DNA from 3 places in the Vibrio misgurnus genome. Region 2 is predicted to be linked to each of the others. Evidence: predicted binding sites of a transcription regulator. Region 2 holds the regulator's gene; each other region holds the start of a gene.
The links. The regulator MetJ, encoded in region 2, represses methionine synthesis genes. The targets are predictions, from matches to a motif close to TTAGACNTNTANANGTCTAA.
Positions count from the first base shown of each region.

Region 1: metN (methionine ABC transporter ATP-binding protein MetN) is a predicted target of MetJ. The motif match lies at 3,756-3,775, and genes of this name have one in related genera.
Region 3: metH (methionine synthase) is a predicted target of MetJ. The motif match lies at 3,142-3,161, and genes of this name have one in related genera.

Region 1 covers NZ_CP113241.1:1,795,728-1,801,577, forward strand. Annotated here, with positions in the region: gene vexH (vibriobactin export RND transporter permease subunit VexH) at 1-1,002, opposite strand, end outside; gene vexG (vibriobactin export RND transporter periplasmic adaptor subunit VexG) at 1,002-2,060, opposite strand; tRNA gene OOK74_RS08240 (tRNA-Tyr) at 2,347-2,431, shown strand; tRNA gene OOK74_RS08245 (tRNA-Tyr) at 2,517-2,601, shown strand; tRNA gene OOK74_RS08250 (tRNA-Tyr) at 2,686-2,770, shown strand; tRNA gene OOK74_RS08255 (tRNA-Tyr) at 2,855-2,939, shown strand; gene gmhB (D-glycero-beta-D-manno-heptose 1,7-bisphosphate 7-phosphatase) at 3,099-3,659, opposite strand; gene metN (methionine ABC transporter ATP-binding protein MetN) at 3,870-4,904, shown strand; gene OOK74_RS08270 (methionine ABC transporter permease) at 4,894-5,571, shown strand; gene metQ (methionine ABC transporter substrate-binding lipoprotein MetQ) at 5,609-5,850, shown strand, end outside.
Region 2 covers NZ_CP113241.1:2,281,326-2,287,175, forward strand. Annotated here, with positions in the region: gene priA (primosomal protein N') at 1-736, opposite strand, end outside; gene rpmE (50S ribosomal protein L31) at 990-1,208, shown strand; gene OOK74_RS10495 (malic enzyme-like NAD(P)-binding protein) at 1,488-2,765, shown strand; gene metJ (met regulon transcriptional regulator MetJ) at 2,875-3,192, opposite strand; gene OOK74_RS10505 (O-succinylhomoserine (thiol)-lyase) at 3,452-4,618, shown strand; gene OOK74_RS10510 (bifunctional aspartate kinase/homoserine dehydrogenase II) at 4,631-5,850, shown strand, end outside.
Region 3 covers NZ_CP113241.1:284,901-290,750, forward strand. Annotated here, with positions in the region: rRNA gene OOK74_RS01385 (23S ribosomal RNA) at 1-1,091, shown strand, start outside; rRNA gene rrf (5S ribosomal RNA) at 1,220-1,335, shown strand; tRNA gene OOK74_RS01395 (tRNA-Asp) at 1,369-1,445, shown strand; gene OOK74_RS01400 (cation:proton antiporter) at 1,684-3,018, opposite strand; gene metH (methionine synthase) at 3,210-5,850, shown strand, end outside.

The DNA of each region.
Region 1 (5,850 bases), 490 kb from region 2:
AACTTCACTGATCGAACGCTCAATAAATACGGTCGAGTCATAGTCAATCGCTAAACGGGTGCCTTTCGGTAAGAATTGCTGCGCCTTATCGACCTCTTGGTGTACTCGTTTCGCCACTTCCAGTGGGTTGGCATCCGACTGCGGCACAATCCCCATGCTGACGTTAACAATACCGTCACTTTTAAAGGTCGAATTTTCGTTTTCGGCACCAATAAAGACATCCGCGACATCTTTCAGATATACCGATGAGCCATCACTCGCTCGCTTCACCGCCAAATATTGAAAATCTTCCGGCGATTGATAACCACGCGCGGTACGCACTGACATTACCGTTGAATCATTGCGCACTTCGCCACCAGGGCTTTCAATATTCTCTTTATTCAGCGCATCAGAAATATCACTGGTGGTCACACCACGCCCAGCCATTAATTCTGGCTTCAAGCGCACGTACATGACTTTGTATAAGCCACCGGAAACATCGACCGAGCTCACCCCTGAGATCAAACTGAAACGGTCAAGCAGCACCCGCTCAATGTAATCGGTCAGTTGGGTGCGATCCATATCCGATGAGCTGAGATTGATATACACCGAAGCTTGGCCAGAGCCGTTGTTTTTGAACACTTGTGGATCATCGGCCTCGTCAGGCAAGGAGCGCTGTGCCCGCGCCACTGCATCACGAATATCACTCACCCCAGTATTGAGATCGTAACCCAGCTCAAAGGTCACGGTAATGCGTGACATACCGTTACGGCTGATTGAGGTGATTTCATCAATACCGCTGATGCCGGCCAATTGATCTTCCAGCACGCTGGTGATCTGGCTTTCAATAATCGTAGCAGAAGCACCTTGATAGCGGGTTGAAACCGAAACGACTGGGTTTTCAATATCCGGCATTTCACGCACTGCGAGTTGGCTAAACGACACCAAGCCAAACACACACAGCAACATACTCAGAACTAGCGCCGCGACTGGGCGCTTAACTGAAACGTCTGACAACCACATTATTTGTCATCCTTTTTCAGCGGACGCCCTTCGACGGTCACTTCGGTAACCCGTGCGTTATCGCGCATGTTGACGATACCTTGCACGACAATTTTTTCACCTATCGCCAAACCTTGTTCAATCACCACCTGATTTTCAACCCGCGCGCCTAGTATCACTTCGCGGCGTTTGGCCAGATTATCGTCGCCAATCACGTAGACAAAACGTTTAGTGCCCGAGTATTCCAATGCTTGCACCGGGATAATCGGCGCGCTAATTTCAGGAAAATTGATCCGTGCCGACATCAGCATGCCGGGCTTTAATCGCTGATCGGGATTAGGAAAATGCACTCGCACCCGCAAATTGAGCGTCTCTTGGTTGATGCGAGAATCCACAGCCACCACCGAACCAACAAACTGATGAGCAGGCCAAGCATCGCTGATCCCTTGTACTGTCATACCATCGCTGATCTGTGGCAGATAACGTTCAGGGATCTGTAGATCGAGCTGCATTAGCGATAAATCATCCAAGGTCACTAGCTCTGCACCAGCACTCACCCATTTGCCACGGCTAAAATCGATAAAGCCGACCGTGCCTTCAAACGGAGCCGTGATATGTAAATCGGCCAAATTAGCGCGCGCCGCATCCAATCTCGCTTGCGCGATCTGCACACTGGCACGCTGCGCATCAATTTCGGTTGGCGTAATCGCATTACGTTTCAGTAAGCGTTCATATTCGGTTAATTTACGCTGCTCATCTTGCAGATAAGCTTTCGCCTCCACCACCGCAGCTTGGGCTTTGTCATCCTCTAACTGGATCAATAACTGACCTTTTTTCACCTGCTGATTGGCTTGCACGGCAATCAAATTGACCTTGCCCGCCACTTCTGCGGCCATTTCTACCGATTGTTGGGCTTTGAGCTTGCTGACTAAAGAAAGCGATTGAGAAATCTGCTGCGATTGAACTTGCTCAGTGACCACAGAAATCGCAGGAGATTGCGCTGGCTCTTGAGCGGATAACCCTGCGCTATGGATAAGCAGCGTCAGTAATGTCAATGAAAATACAGTGTTTTTATTCATGATCTGGCTTAGTGTTTAGAAAATCTAGCTATATTGTAGCGAGTGATACGCAACTTGAACGTCAAGGAACGTAAAGATTGCCAGTAAAAGTGTAAGGCACACTGTGACTTAAGCGACTAAAACGCTCAATAAGTTGCGAGTTTGCCGAAAAAGACAGCATTCAATTCAATTTACTAAAAAAACAGTTTACAGAGGGAGCGAGTTTGATAAGATGCGCTCCGCACTTGAGTGATGTGTTGGGAAAACATCAGTTAAGTCTTATCAGTAGTGATAAGAAAAACACCCTGGAGGGGTTCCCGAGTGGCCAAAGGGAGCAGACTGTAAATCTGCCGGCTCCGCCTTCGATGGTTCGAATCCGTCCCCCTCCACCATATTCTCCTCGTAAGAGGAACCCTTGATTGATGCGTTGGGAAAACGTCAGTTAAGTCTTATCAGTAATGATAAGAAAAACACCCTGGAGGGGTTCCCGAGTGGCCAAAGGGAGCAGACTGTAAATCTGCCGGCTCCGCCTTCGATGGTTCGAATCCGTCCCCCTCCACCATATTCTCTCGTAAGAGAAACCCTTGATTGATGTGTTGGGAAAACGTCAGTTAAGTCTTATCAGTAATGATAAGAAAAATACCCTGGAGGGGTTCCCGAGTGGCCAAAGGGAGCAGACTGTAAATCTGCCGGCTCCGCCTTCGATGGTTCGAATCCGTCCCCCTCCACCATATTCTCTCGCAAGAGAAACCCTTGATTGATGCGTTGGGAAAACGTCAGTTAAGTCTTATCAGCAATGATAAGAAAAACACCCTGGAGGGGTTCCCGAGTGGCCAAAGGGAGCAGACTGTAAATCTGCCGGCTCCGCCTTCGATGGTTCGAATCCGTCCCCCTCCACCATATTCTGTTGATACATAAAAAAGCCAACTCATCGAGTTGGCTTTTTTGTTGCTATTTTTTATTGCTATCGCACCACTATTGATTAGTCGGCGGCTTATTATCGTATGCTTGATCAATCAGGCTAAACCAGCCTGACCGATCACTATGTAACTTTTTATGTTACTTTTTCACTCGCAGCAAATAATGTGGCACATCACGAATGCTATCCAGCACCGCCGTTGCAAGTGCTTCACCTTGCTCGGTCACCGGTTTGCCGGTACGCACTAAAATTTTTGTACCTACGCCAGCCGCCTCGGCCGCCATCATATCTTCCGCTTTGTCACCGACCATCACCGAGTTAGCCATGTCGATCTTGAGGAAATCACGCGCCGATAAAAACATCCCTGGCTTGGGTTTGCGACAATCACAATCTTCTTTGTATTGCCCTATGCCGTGTTCAGCATGGTGCGGACAGTAATAAATACCGTCAAACTCAACACCATTATCAGCAAAGTTCCAGTCCATCCACTGGGTTAAAGAGATGAAACGCTCTTCACTGAACTTGCCACGCGCAATACCGGATTGATTGGTGATCAACACCAATAAGTATCCCATGCGTTGCAAAGCAGCGGTCGCCTCAAACACACCATCAATGAATTGGAAATCATGCTCATCGTGCACGTAACCGTGATCAACGTTGATCACCCCATCCCGGTCTAGAAATACTGCTGGTTTAGCCAAAATGCTTTCTCGTTTAACTCATTTGGCGCAAATTATTGCACGCTTTATTTTTTTCATCACTATCTAATTACTTTCTCATCTAACCATCGAGTGCGTTTAGACGTCTAGACGTAAAAATATCTATTGACTTCAATTAGCCAAGCTCATAGCATCATTAACCAATAAGGAAGACCAAAAGATTATTCTGCTTGATGCAGTTCAGGGTGACACATGATTGAGATAAAAAGCGTCAATAAAGTGTTTTATCAGGGTGAGAAGCCAATTCACGCGCTGAAAGATATTAATTTATTGATCCCACAAGGTACCATTTTTGGGGTAATTGGCTCCTCTGGCGCAGGCAAAAGTACCCTGATCCGCTGTGTCAATATGCTAGAACAACCCACCAGTGGCCAAGTCATCGTCGATGGGGTTGACTTAACCACGCTGAACCATTCACAACTGTGCGCCGCTCGCCGTAATATCGGCATGATTTTTCAGCATTTTAATCTGCTTTCATCACGCACTGTGTTTGCTAACGTGGCACTGCCTCTAGAGTTAGCCGGCCAAGCGCCAGCTTACATCAAAAGCCGAGTGACAGAATTACTCGCTTTGGTTGGGCTAGCGGAAAAACACGACAGTTACCCAGCCAATCTGTCCGGAGGTCAAAAGCAGCGGGTAGCAATTGCGCGTGCTTTAGCCTGCAATCCGAAAGTGCTGCTGTGTGACGAAGCGACCAGTGCGCTGGATCCCGCCACCACTCAATCGATTCTTGAGCTGCTTAAAGAGATTAACCGCCAGCTTAACCTGACCATTTTGCTGATCACCCATGAAATGGATGTGGTGAAAAGCATCTGCCATCAAGTGGCGATCATTGGTGATGGAGAATTGGTCGAAAAAGGCAGCGTAGGCGATATTTTTGCCCATCCCAAAACCGCCTTAGCCCACCAATTTATTCGCTCAACTTTAGATTTGTCGATTCCGGACGACTACCAAGCTCGCCTGCAGCCAACCCGCGTGGCCGGTAGCTATCCCTTAGTGCGTTTGGAGTTTACCGGCGCCACGGTTGATGCGCCGTTAATGACGCAAATTGCCCGTAAATACAATATTGATGTCAGCATCCTCAGCTCCGATCTGGATTATGCCGGTGGCGTGAAATTTGGCATGCTGGTGGCGGAAATTTTTGGTAATGCGGATGACGACCAAGCGGCGATTGAATATCTGCGCGATAACAACGTAAAAGTCGAGGTGCTCGGTTATGTCCTTTAATACTCTTACTCAATGGCTTACGCTGAACAGCGATTTATTACTGACCGCCACTTGGCAAACCCTATATATGGTGACGATTGCCGGTGTGGTCGGCTTTGCGGTCGGTATTCCACTGGGTGTGATCCTGCACACAACCAAGCAGCACGGTTTACTGGAAAACCGCCCGTTGAACCGGATCTTAGGTGCGATAGTGAATATCGGTCGCTCAGTACCCTTTTTGGTATTGATGGTCGCGATCATTCCCGTCACTAAGCTGCTAGTAGGAACCTTTATTGGTACTACCGCCGCCATTGTGCCGCTTACGATTGGGGCAATCCCATTTGTGGCGCGCTTAATTGAAAATGCGCTGCTGGAAGTACCCACCGGCTTGGTGGAGGCAGCCCAATCGATGGGAGCAACCCCACTACAAATTATTCGTAAAGTGCTGCTGCCTGAAGCGCTGCCGACCATTGTCAACTCAGTGACCATTACCTTAGTTACGCTGGTCAGTTACTCGGCAATGGCGGGCACGGTCGGTGGCGGCGGTTTAGGTGATGTCGCGATCCGTTATGGATTTCATCGCTATGAAATCACCATCATGGCAGTCACGGTCGTGATGCTGATCGTACTGGTACAAATTATTCAATCCATCGGTGATGCACTGGTTCGCCGCGTTGATCATCGCTAACCCTCGATTTCCCCTCTGTTTGAACAAGGAGTTCATCATGAAGTTTAACCTGAAACATTTACTGACTATCGCCGCAGCGGCCTCAAGCCTGATCCTCGCTGGCTGTGGTGAGAAAGTAGTTGATAACAACAAAATCAAAGTTGGCGTTATCGCAGGAGCGGAAGCCCAAGTTGCTGAAGTGGCGGCAAAAATTGCCAAAGAAAAATACAATTTAGATGTCGAATTAGTGGTGTTTACCGACTACGTTACCCCCAATGCGGCGCTGGATGATGGCTCAAT
Region 2 (5,850 bases):
CGCGCGCCAGCACTGGCGTGATCAAATTAAGATACACCTCAGTTTTACCAGAGCCGGTCACCCCTTCCAGCAAAAAGCAGCCAAAACCTTGCAAGCTATTGACCGCGGCAATCGCAATCGCCTGCTCTTGATTGAGCTTGGGTTTCTCCACTTGAGATTCCAGCTCTGGTGGCCAAGGGCGTACGATCGGCTGACGCTCCTCACACTCGATCCAGCCTTTTTCAACTAAGGTCTTAAGGGTTGTGCTACTCACCTCTTGATCCAGCAAGGCTTGGTGAGATAAAGCACCATGCTGCAACAGATGCAGCAGTTGCGCTTGCTTAACCGCACTTCGTTTTACGCCTTGCATCAGTTGCTGTTGACCTTGCGCCGTCAAACGCCACTCTTTATGGCTGGTCAATTGTGCTGCCTTGCCCTTACGCAACGCGCCGGGTAACGCATTGGCGTAAGTTTCACCCAACGGATAATGGTAAAACTGGCTGCACCAATCCAGCAAGGTTTGCAGCTTTGGTGGCCACACCGGTGCAACATCCAATACCGCTTGCAGTGATTTGAGCTGCTCGATCGGAAAATCCGACTGATGCGTCAGCGATTGGACAATACCGACTAAGGTTTGCCGCCCAAAAGGCACTTGCACCCGTCCACCCAGTATCGGAAACAGATGGGCTGGGATCAGATAATCAAAAGATTTATCTAACGGAACAGGCAGACAAACTCGGGCAATGGTTGGGCGCATTGGGGTCCAAAACAGCGAAAAATCAAACGGATCACAGTCTACTGGAAGCTTGGCAAAAATTCGACCCAGCCTTTTGGCGAAATAATCAGCGAGAGCGGTTGATCCTAACTGCGAGATTCATTACTATATCGCGCCTTACGGCATCCTAGAGGGTTAACCTCTCTGGATATGCAAACTGGTTATTTTTAACACTACGTGTGGTGTCCGCCGATCATGATGCGGATGGCGACACGGCCTAAATTGAGGTTATCCCATGAAAGCTGGTATCCACCCAGAATACAAAGCAGTAAACGCAACTTGCTCTTGCGGCAATTCTTTCGTTTTCAACTCTACGCTGACCAAAGAATCTATGCACTTAGACGTATGTGACAAGTGCCACCCATTCTACACTGGTAAGCAACGTATCGTTGACACCGGTGGTCGTGTTGAGCGCTTCAACAAGCGTTTCGGCGCACTGTCTGCGAAGAAGTAATCACTGCTTACGCACGATTTTAAAAAGGACGCTACGGCGTCCTTTTTTCATCACTAACTCTCGTTCTACCATCCCCATTGCGACTGATAAGCCACAACAACATCCAACCGATTGGCGATTTTTTCTCCGTGATTCACATTTTGCTCAGTCTTATCAGCAAGATCGTGACTTTTTTTGTACGCTGTGCTTGGTATCCAACCGAGGCAGGTTACAATCTCGTAAGTTATAATCTCTGCCTTACCTATTGTGATCTTTTCCATAAAATAAGAGAACAGCCCTATGTCCGATGACCATCACCTCACTGCAACGCCTGAACAACTGTTTCGCCAACGCGCGCTCAATTACCACGCTTACCCTACAGCAGGTAAAATTGGCATTGCGCTCACCAAACCGGCTGACTCCGCCGACGATCTCGCGCTGGCTTACAGCCCTGGAGTGGCCGAGCCGGTACGTGAAATTGCGCAAAATGTTGAAAATATCTACAAATATACGGCCAAAGGCAACACGGTGGCCGTGATCTCAAACGGTACAGCAATTTTAGGCTTAGGCAATTTAGGGCCGATGGCCTCTAAACCGGTGATGGAAGGCAAAGCGCTGCTATTTAAACGCTTTGCTGGGTTAGATTCGATTGATATCCAAGTCAAACACCGCACTATCGACGAATTTGTCGACACGGTGGCCAACATTGCCGACACTTTCGGTGGCATCAACTTAGAAGATATCAAAGCACCAGATTGCTTTGATATTGAACGCCGCCTCATTGAGCGCTGTGATGTGCCCGTCTTTCACGATGATCAGCACGGTACTGCGATTGTCACCGCCGCCGGTATGCTCAACGCGTTAGAGCTGCAAGGTAAGCAATTGAAAGAGTGTATCATTGTTTGCTTGGGTGCCGGAGCGGCAGCCGTGGCTTGTATGGAGCTACTGATCAAGTGCGGGGCAATGCGTGAAAAAATCTACATGCTGGATCGCAAAGGGGTGATCCACACTCGACGGGACGATCTCAATCAATATAAAGCGCTGTTTGCCAATAATACCGACAAACGAACTCTGGAAGATGTGATTGCTGGTGCTGATCTCTTCTTAGGCGTATCGGGCCCGAACCTGCTACCAGCTGAAGCGCTAAAACTGATGGCCGACAAACCAGTGGTGTTTGCCTGTTCAAACCCCGATCCGGAAATCAAACCCGAGATCGCGCATCAAGTGCGCAATGATATGATCATGGGTACCGGACGCAGTGACTATCCCAATCAAGTCAACAACGTACTCTGCTTCCCGTTTATTTTCCGTGGCGCATTAGATGTGCGCGCCAGTGAAATTAACGTACAGATGAAATTGGCCGCCGTCGATGCGATTCGTCAACTGGCCAAAGAGCCAGTGCCGGCTGAAGTGCTGGTCGCCGCTGGAGTGGATAAGCTCAGTTTTGGTATTGATTACATTATTCCAAAACCGATGGATCCTCGTTTACTGCCACGCGTAGCACGGGCAGTGGCGAAAGCGGCGGTGGATTCTGGGGTGGCGCGGATTGCGATGCCTAAAGATTATATGTTGGATTAAATCAGCCATCGCTGACTTATCCTGCCACGCAGCAAAGGTAAAGCCCCTCAAGCGAGGGGCTTTTTGATCACGACTATCGTGCGCTTACGCGTATTCAGTGGCCGATCGATCACTCATCATAAGATTCGAACGCGATGCCCATTTCGGTCATCAAGCGCTTCGCTTCACTCGGAATATCATCCGGACGATCTTTACGTAGATCTTCATCGGTCGGCAGCGGCTGGCCAGTGTAGGCGTGCAAGAAAGCTTCACATAACAGTTCACTGTTGGTTGCATGACGTAAGTTATTCACTTGACGGCGTGTTCTCTCATCAGTAAGCACTTTAAGAACTTTGAGCGGAATGGATACCGTGATTTTTTTTACCAACTCGCTTTTTTTCCCATGCTCTGCATAGGGGCTGATGTATTCGCCATCCCAGTCTGCCATTGCGCACCTTCGTTGTTTTGGTTCGAATCGAAATTTCAAAGGCCTCAATTTTAGCGGCATTTACTGCCATAAGCAAAGACATATAGACATCTAGATGTATTGACGTCTCAAATTAAGAGCAGTAAAGTAGCGCATAATAAATCGCCGGTCATCAAACCGAAACTCAGCGGGGTGGTACTTTCACCATTCCGCTGCCGCTTTCTGCGTCGAGGCGGTATGATGAGGCTCTCTAGGACAGAATAGTCAGCAAGGAAATGCTATGACCACACGCAAACCAGCCACGATTGCGGTGCGTACCGGAATCGAATCGGATACTCAATATCATGCGGTTGTACCGCCGATCTATCTTTCCACCAATTACGGTTTCCCCGCCTTTGGCGAAGTACCGCAATACGATTACACCCGTTCTGGCAACCCGAACCGTAGTTTACTGGAACAAACCTTATCCGAGCTCGAAGGTGGCTCGGGTGCGGTTGTCACCAACTGTGGTACTTCAGCCATCAATTTATGGGTAAGCGCTTTCCTCGGCCCACAAGATCTGATCATCGCTCCTCACGACTGCTATGGCGGCACTTATCGCTTACTGAATACCCGTGCCAAAAAAGGCGATTTCCAAGTGCAATTTGTCGATCAAGCCGACCAAGCCGCATTCACCCAAGCGTTAGCTCGTCAGCCTAAATTACTGTTGATTGAAACGCCTTCCAACCCTCTGCTGCGGGTGGTGGATATTGCCCATCTGTGCCAACAGGCCGCAGCGCAAGGCACTTTGGTGGCGGTAGATAACACCTTTTTGACCCCCATATTGCAAAAACCACTCGCCTTAGGCGCTGATTTTGTCCTGCACTCCACCACCAAATACATCAATGGTCACTCGGATGTGATTGGCGGAGTGTTGATCTGCAAAAATCCGCAGCACGCCACCGAGTTGGCTTGGTGGGGTAATTGCTTAGGTGCGACAGGCACTCCCTTTGATAGTTACATGACCCTGCGTGGTCTGCGTACTCTAGGCGCGCGGATGCGCCAACATGAAGAGAATGCCCAGCACATTTTAGCCTATCTACACAGCCAACCCTTGGTGGGCAAACTTTACCACCCTAGCCTAACGAGCCACGCTGGCCATTCAATAGCCAAACAGCAGCAGTCTGGATTTGGCGCCATGCTCAGTTTTGAGTTTGCCGGCAGCTTGGCACAATTAAAGTGCTTTGTTGGTCAATTGACACTGTTTTCACTCGCGGAATCACTGGGCGGGGTCGAAAGTTTGATCTGTCACCCAGCCTCAATGACTCACCGGGCAATGGGCGAGGTAGCCCTAGCGGAAGCGGGCATTTCTCAGCAACTGCTGCGCCTCTCAATCGGTCTAGAAGAGAGCAGCGATTTGATCGCCGATCTTGATCAAGCCTTTCAGCAAGCTAATTCCATCACTTAAGGAGACCCGCGTATGACTCACGCCCGTCAGTTGCATAAATTTGGAGGCAGTAGCCTTGCCGACCCAGAGTGTTATCTGCGCGTCGCCAGCATTCTGAAAAGTTACTCAAAAAGTGAAGATTTGGTGGTCGTATCGGCCGCTGGCAAAACCACCAACCGTTTGATCAGTTTTGTGCAGGCACTGAGTAAAGATGGTCGAGTTGCCCACGAAACCCTACAAGGTTTGCGCCACTATCAAGCGGAGTTGATCACCAAGCTGCTTGCCGCGCCGACGGCGGAACGGCTATTAAACCAATTACGCCAAGAGATCAGCGTACTCGGAGAGCTGCGTGCACCACTCACCAGCGCCCAATACGCTTGGGTGCTTGGCCACGGAGAGCTGTGGTCAGCACGTTTATTGGCCGCCTTACTCGATCAGCAAGCGCTGCCAGCGGTAGCGCAAGATGCGCGTGCCTTTTTACGTGCTGAAGCTGGCACCCAACCAGAAGTTGATCGCGCCCGCTCTTACCCTCTGCTCAAAGCGGTATTGGCGCAACATAGCCAGCGGCGAATTGTGATCACTGGTTTTATGGCCCAAAACGACCAGGGGGAAACCGTACTACTCGGCCGCAATGGTTCCGATTACTCGGCCACGGTGATTGGTGCTTTAGCCGAGGTTTCGCGAGTCACCATCTGGAGTGATGTCGCAGGTGTATACAGTGCCGACCCACACATAGTGAGTGACGCCTGCTTACTTCCGCTGCTCAGGCTCGATGAAGCCAATGAGCTAGCGCGTTTGGCTGCACCAGTACTGCATAGCCGTACCTTACAACCTGTCGCACACAGCACCATGGAGTTGCATCTGCGCTGTAGCCATCAAGCCGAATCCGGATCGACCCGCATTGAGCGGGTGCTGGCCTCAGGACGCGGCGCAAAAATCGTCACCTCATTGGATGATGTGTTACTGCTTGAACTCAGTTTTACTCATCAACATGATGTACCACGCCTACAAGAAGAGATGCTGCAACATTTACAACGCATTCAACTGCAACCGCTCACTTATGAGGCGCAGCCCGATCAATACCGCTTACGTTTAGCTTACACCGCCGAAATTGCTCCTGGTGTGGTGGCTGCACTGCAAGCGGCTAATTACCCAGCCGAACTGACCCTCAAAGCCGGCTACCATTTAGTCGCGGCAGTAGGGGCTGGCGTAACCAAAAACCCCAACCATTGTTACGGTTTCTACCAACAACT
Region 3 (5,850 bases), 490 kb from region 2:
GACGTATACGGTGTGACGCCTGCCCGGTGCCGGAAGGTTAATTGATGGGGTTAGCGCAAGCGAAGCTCTTGATCGAAGCCCCGGTAAACGGCGGCCGTAACTATAACGGTCCTAAGGTAGCGAAATTCCTTGTCGGGTAAGTTCCGACCTGCACGAATGGCGTAATGATGGCCACGCTGTCTCCACCCGAGACTCAGTGAAATTGAAATCGCTGTGAAGATGCAGTGTACCCGCGGCTAGACGGAAAGACCCCGTGAACCTTTACTACAGCTTGGCACTGAACATTGAACCTACATGTGTAGGATAGGTGGGAGGCTATGAATCGATGACGCTAGTTGTCGTGGAGCCGTCCTTGAAATACCACCCTTGTATGTTTGATGTTCTAACTTAGGCCCCTAATCGGGGTTGAGGACAGTGCCTGGTGGGTAGTTTGACTGGGGCGGTCTCCTCCCAAAGAGTAACGGAGGAGCACGAAGGTGGGCTAATCACGGTTGGACATCGTGAGGTTAGTGCAATGGCATAAGCCCGCTTAACTGCGAGAATGACGGTTCGAGCAGGTGCGAAAGCAGGTCATAGTGATCCGGTGGTTCTGAATGGAAGGGCCATCGCTCAACGGATAAAAGGTACTCCGGGGATAACAGGCTGATACCGCCCAAGAGTTCATATCGACGGCGGTGTTTGGCACCTCGATGTCGGCTCATCACATCCTGGGGCTGAAGTCGGTCCCAAGGGTATGGCTGTTCGCCATTTAAAGTGGTACGCGAGCTGGGTTTAGAACGTCGTGAGACAGTTCGGTCCCTATCTGCCGTGGGCGTTGGAAGATTGAAGGGGGCTGCTCCTAGTACGAGAGGACCGGAGTGGACGAACCTCTGGTGTTCGGGTTGTGTCGCCAGACGCATTGCCCGGTAGCTAAGTTCGGAATTGATAACCGCTGAAAGCATCTAAGCGGGAAGCGAGCCCTGAGATGAGTCTTCCCTGACGGTTTAACCGTCCTAAAGGGTTGTTCGAGACTAGAACGTTGATAGGCAGGGTGTGTAAGCGTTGTGAGGCGTTGAGCTAACCTGTACTAATTGCCCGTGAGGCTTAACCATACAACACCCAAGGGGTTTTGATGGACTCAAAGTTAAGCGCATAAGAATGTGTGTGAGAATGAAGACAGCTTTCCAGAATTGTTGGTTTTCACTTTTTAAGAAAAAGTGAAATCAAAAACAGAATTTTGCTTGGCGACCATAGCGTTTTGGACCCACCTGATTCCATTCCGAACTCAGAAGTGAAACGAAACAGCGTCGATGGTAGTGTGGGGTTTCCCCATGTGAGAGTAGAACATCGCCAGGCTTTTAATTTAGCACCAAGCGCTAACCAGACAGCGGAGCGGTAGTTCAGTTGGTTAGAATACCGGCCTGTCACGCCGGGGGTCGCGGGTTCGAGTCCCGTCCGCTCCGCCACTTATTATGAAACCCAGTCTTCGGACTGGGTTTTTTGCTATTGGCTCTCCACTATTTGGTCAGTGATGTATTGGGTTATCTGGCCTTATCTCCTTATTTTACCGCTCAGCTTCCCCTCCGTCAGTGCATCATGCGTGCCCCTTTCATCCGAGTAATAAAAAACCGATGCACAAGGCATCGGTTTGGTGGTGGGATGGTTTAATCCTGAGCTGGCTAGAGTATCTATTCAAGGATTCGCTCAGCCATGATGTTCCTGCTGAACAGATATCGGGGCATCTTCGCGATTGATTTCAGTTTGCATCGCTCGCTCTGCTTGCTTGGCTTGCTCAATCATTGGGGTAATGGTTGAACCTTGGATCAAGATTGAAAATACGACCACTGAGTAGGTCATGACCATGATCAGCTCTTTTACCTCAATCAATTTTTCTGGAATGACCAAAATACCCGATGGTATTGAAAGAGCCATCGCTAAAGCCAGTCCACCACGTAGGCCGCCCCAAGTTAGAATACGCACCGACCAAGGGTTGTAGTTGCGGTAGCGTTTAAAGCCGATATAAGGCACTAATACGCTGAGATAGCGTCCACACAGTACTAATGGAATGGCAAACACCATCAAAATTAAGTCTTCGCGGTGGAATTCAAACAGCAACATTGACATACCAATCAGTAGAAATAGCAGACCATTTAGAAATTCATCAACCAGTTCCCAAAAATGGTCGAGGTGATCGACGCTCTCTTTTGAAAAGCCAATAAAGCGTGTCCAGTTACCAATCATGATCCCGGAGACCACCATCGCCAGTGGTCCCGAGACATGGATGATATCGGCGAATACATAGCCAGCAGTAGGGATGCCAATCGTGAGCAGCAGTTCCATCGAATGATCATTGGTGGCAGAGATAAGATAGTGGAATACCAATCCTAATAATGCCCCGTAAATCATTCCACCAATCGCTTCTTGCACAAACAGCAAGCTAACACTGCCGATGGTTGGCGTTTGATCGCCAAAAGCGATGGTAAAAATAGTGACGAAGATAACCAAGCCAAAACCATCATTGAATAGCGATTCTCCTTCGATTTGGGTGGCTATTCGTTTGGGGGCTTTTAGCTTCTTAACAATAGCCAGCACTGCGATGGGGTCGGTGGGTGAAATGAGTGCACCAAACAAAAGGCAGTACACCAGATCAAGTGGGATGCCGATTAATCGGCAGAAGCCATATAAAGCGAAGCCAATAAAGAAGGTGGAAAATAGCGTGGCGCCGAGTGCGAGTATGGTAATTTCCCATTTTTGATCTTTAAGGTTGGGTAATTTAATACCTAAACCGCCAGCAAACAGCAGAAAGCCTAAAATGCCTTTGAGCAGAAAGTTCTCAAAGTTAATTTTGGTTACAATGTCGGTAGCGATTTGATTGAGATGAAACCAGTCGTTTTGACCGGCAATCAACAGCAGCAATGACAAAATCATCGAGCCGGCGGTGATCGCAATAGTAGTCTGCATTTTGCTGATCTTGCTATTTAAAAATGCGATCAGCATGGCGGCTGCAGAAAGGAAGCACAGGGTGTAGTAAACGGACATTTTGCTCTCAGTGTATGTAACAACTTGTAAATTAAATTGTGTTTCTGGGTTGGATAAATAGCAAATATTTTTTATCACTTAAGTTTTTACCCACCGTACACGCTATCTATTTTTTCTTAAGTTTTAGCCATCTAGATTTCTGAATTGTGTGTGATAGGATGTGATCACAGCATAAGGAATAGGGCGGTATTGTGGGACAGGAAGTAAGACAACAACTCGAGCAACAATTGAAGCAGCGTATCCTGATCATCGATGGTGGTATGGGGACGATGATTCAAAGCTATCAATTACAAGAGGCAGACTATCGTGGTGAACAATTTGCAAATTGGCACTGTGATTTAAAAGGGAATAATGACCTCTTAGTGCTGACCCAGCCGCAGATCATTAAAGAAATCCACACCGCGTATTTGGCTGCGGGAGCGGATATTCTGGAAACCAACACATTTAATGCCACTACGATTGCCATGGCGGACTATGACATGCAATCCGTTAGCGAAGAGATTAACTTCGCCGCGGCGCAATTAGCACGACAAGTCGCCGATGAGTGGACCGCACGACAGCCCGATAAGCCGCGTTTTGTGGCTGGTGTTCTTGGGCCAACCAATCGCACTTGTTCAATCTCCCCCGATGTGAATGATCCTGGTTTTCGTAATGTGACATTTGATCAGTTGGTTGAGGCGTATGCGCAATCTACTCGCGCGTTGATCAAAGGTGGTTGCGATCTGATTTTGATTGAAACCATTTTTGATACGCTCAATGCCAAAGCGTGTGCATTTGCCGTCGATAGTGTATTTGAAGAGCTCGCCATTACTTTACCGGTCATGATCTCCGGTACCATCACCGACGCCTCGGGACGAACCCTTTCTGGGCAGACGACCGAAGCTTTCTATAATGCGTTACGCCATGTGCGACCCATTTCGTTTGGTTTGAACTGTGCGTTAGGTCCAGACGAGCTGCGCCAGTATGTGGAAGAGTTGTCGCGCATTGCCGAGTGCTATGTTTCGGCACACCCGAATGCGGGTTTGCCTAACGCATTTGGCGAATATGATCTCTCGCCAGATGAGATGGCCGAGCATATTGTTGAATGGGCGCAAGCCGGCTTTTTGAACTTAGTTGGAGGTTGTTGTGGTACCACTCCGCAGCATATTGCCGCAATGGCTAAAGCTCTAGATGGTGTGAGACCAAGGGTTTTACCAGATCTAAAAGTGGAATGTCGCCTCTCGGGTTTAGAGCCGCTCAATATTGGCCCTGAAACCTTATTTGTGAATATTGGTGAGCGCACTAATGTCACTGGTTCGGCGCGTTTTAAACGTCTGATCAAGGAAGAACAATACGATCAAGCCTTGGATGTGGCCCGTGAACAAGTGGCAAACGGCGCACAAATTATCGACATCAATATGGATGAAGGTATGTTGGATGCGCAAGCCTGTATGGTGCGCTTCCTAAATTTGTGCGCGGCTGAGCCGGAAATTTGCAAAGTGCCGGTGATGGTTGACTCCTCGAAGTGGGAGGTGATTGAGGCTGGGCTGAAATGTATTCAAGGCAAAGGGATTGTGAACTCGATTTCGCTTAAAGAGGGCGAAGAAAAGTTTATTGCGCAAGCTAAACTGGTGCGTCGTTACGGTGCTGCGGTCATTGTGATGGCATTTGATGAAGTGGGTCAGGCCGATACTCGCGAGCGCAAATTGGCCATCTGTCGCCGTGCATATCGGATCTTAGTCGATGAGGTGGGCTTTCCTGCGGAAGATATCATCTTTGACCCCAATATCTTTGCTGTTGCCACTGGGATTGATGAACACAACAACTATGCGGTGGATTTTATTGAGGCGGTTGCCGATATCAAACGTGATCTACCCTATGCGATGATTTCTGGTGGCGTATCTAACGTCTCTTTCTCTTTCCGTGGCAACAACTATGTGCGTGAAGCGATCCATGCGGTGTTTCTCTATCACTGTTTTAAACATGGTATGGATATGGGGATTGTCAACGCCGGCCAGTTGGAAATTTACGATAACGTGCCGAGTAAACTGCGTAATGCGGTGGAAGATGTGATCCTCAATCGGCGTAACGATGCGACCGAGCGACTGCTGGAGATTGCTGAAGCGTATCGAGACAACAGTGTCGGCAAAGAGGAGGATAGTGCCGCACTGGAGTGGCGTAGTTGGCCAGTGGCTAAGCGTCTTGAGCATGCTCTGGTGAAAGGGATTACCGAATTTATTGTGCAAGATACGGAAGATGCCCGTCAGCAAGCAAGTAAGCCGATCGAGGTGATCGAAGGGCCGCTGATGGATGGTATGAACGTTGTGGGTGACTTGTTCGGCGAAGGAAAAATGTTCCTGCCTCAAGTGGTTAAATCCGCCCGAGTCATGAAGCAAGCGGTAGCTTACCTTGAACCTTTCATTAATGCCCAAAAAAATAGCAGTAGCTCGAACGGTAAAATCTTACTCGCCACGGTCAAGGGCGATGTGCATGACATTGGCAAAAACATCGTTGGAGTGGTTTTGCAGTGTAATAATTTCGAGATTATTGACTTAGGTGTGATGGTCTCTTGTGAGCAGATCCTCAAAGTCGCGCGTGAGCAGCAGGTCGATATTATTGGCTTATCGGGTTTGATCACACCCTCATTAGATGAAATGGTGCATGTCGCGAAAGAGATGGAGCGACAAGGTTTTACTATTCCATTGTTAATTGGTGGCGCAACCACGTCAAAAGCTCATACTGCGGTTAAGATTGAGCAGAATTATCATGCGCCAGTGGTGTACGTGAATAACGCATCACGCGCGGTTGGGGTGTGTACTTCGCTGCTTTCTGATGATCAGCGGGCTGGATTTG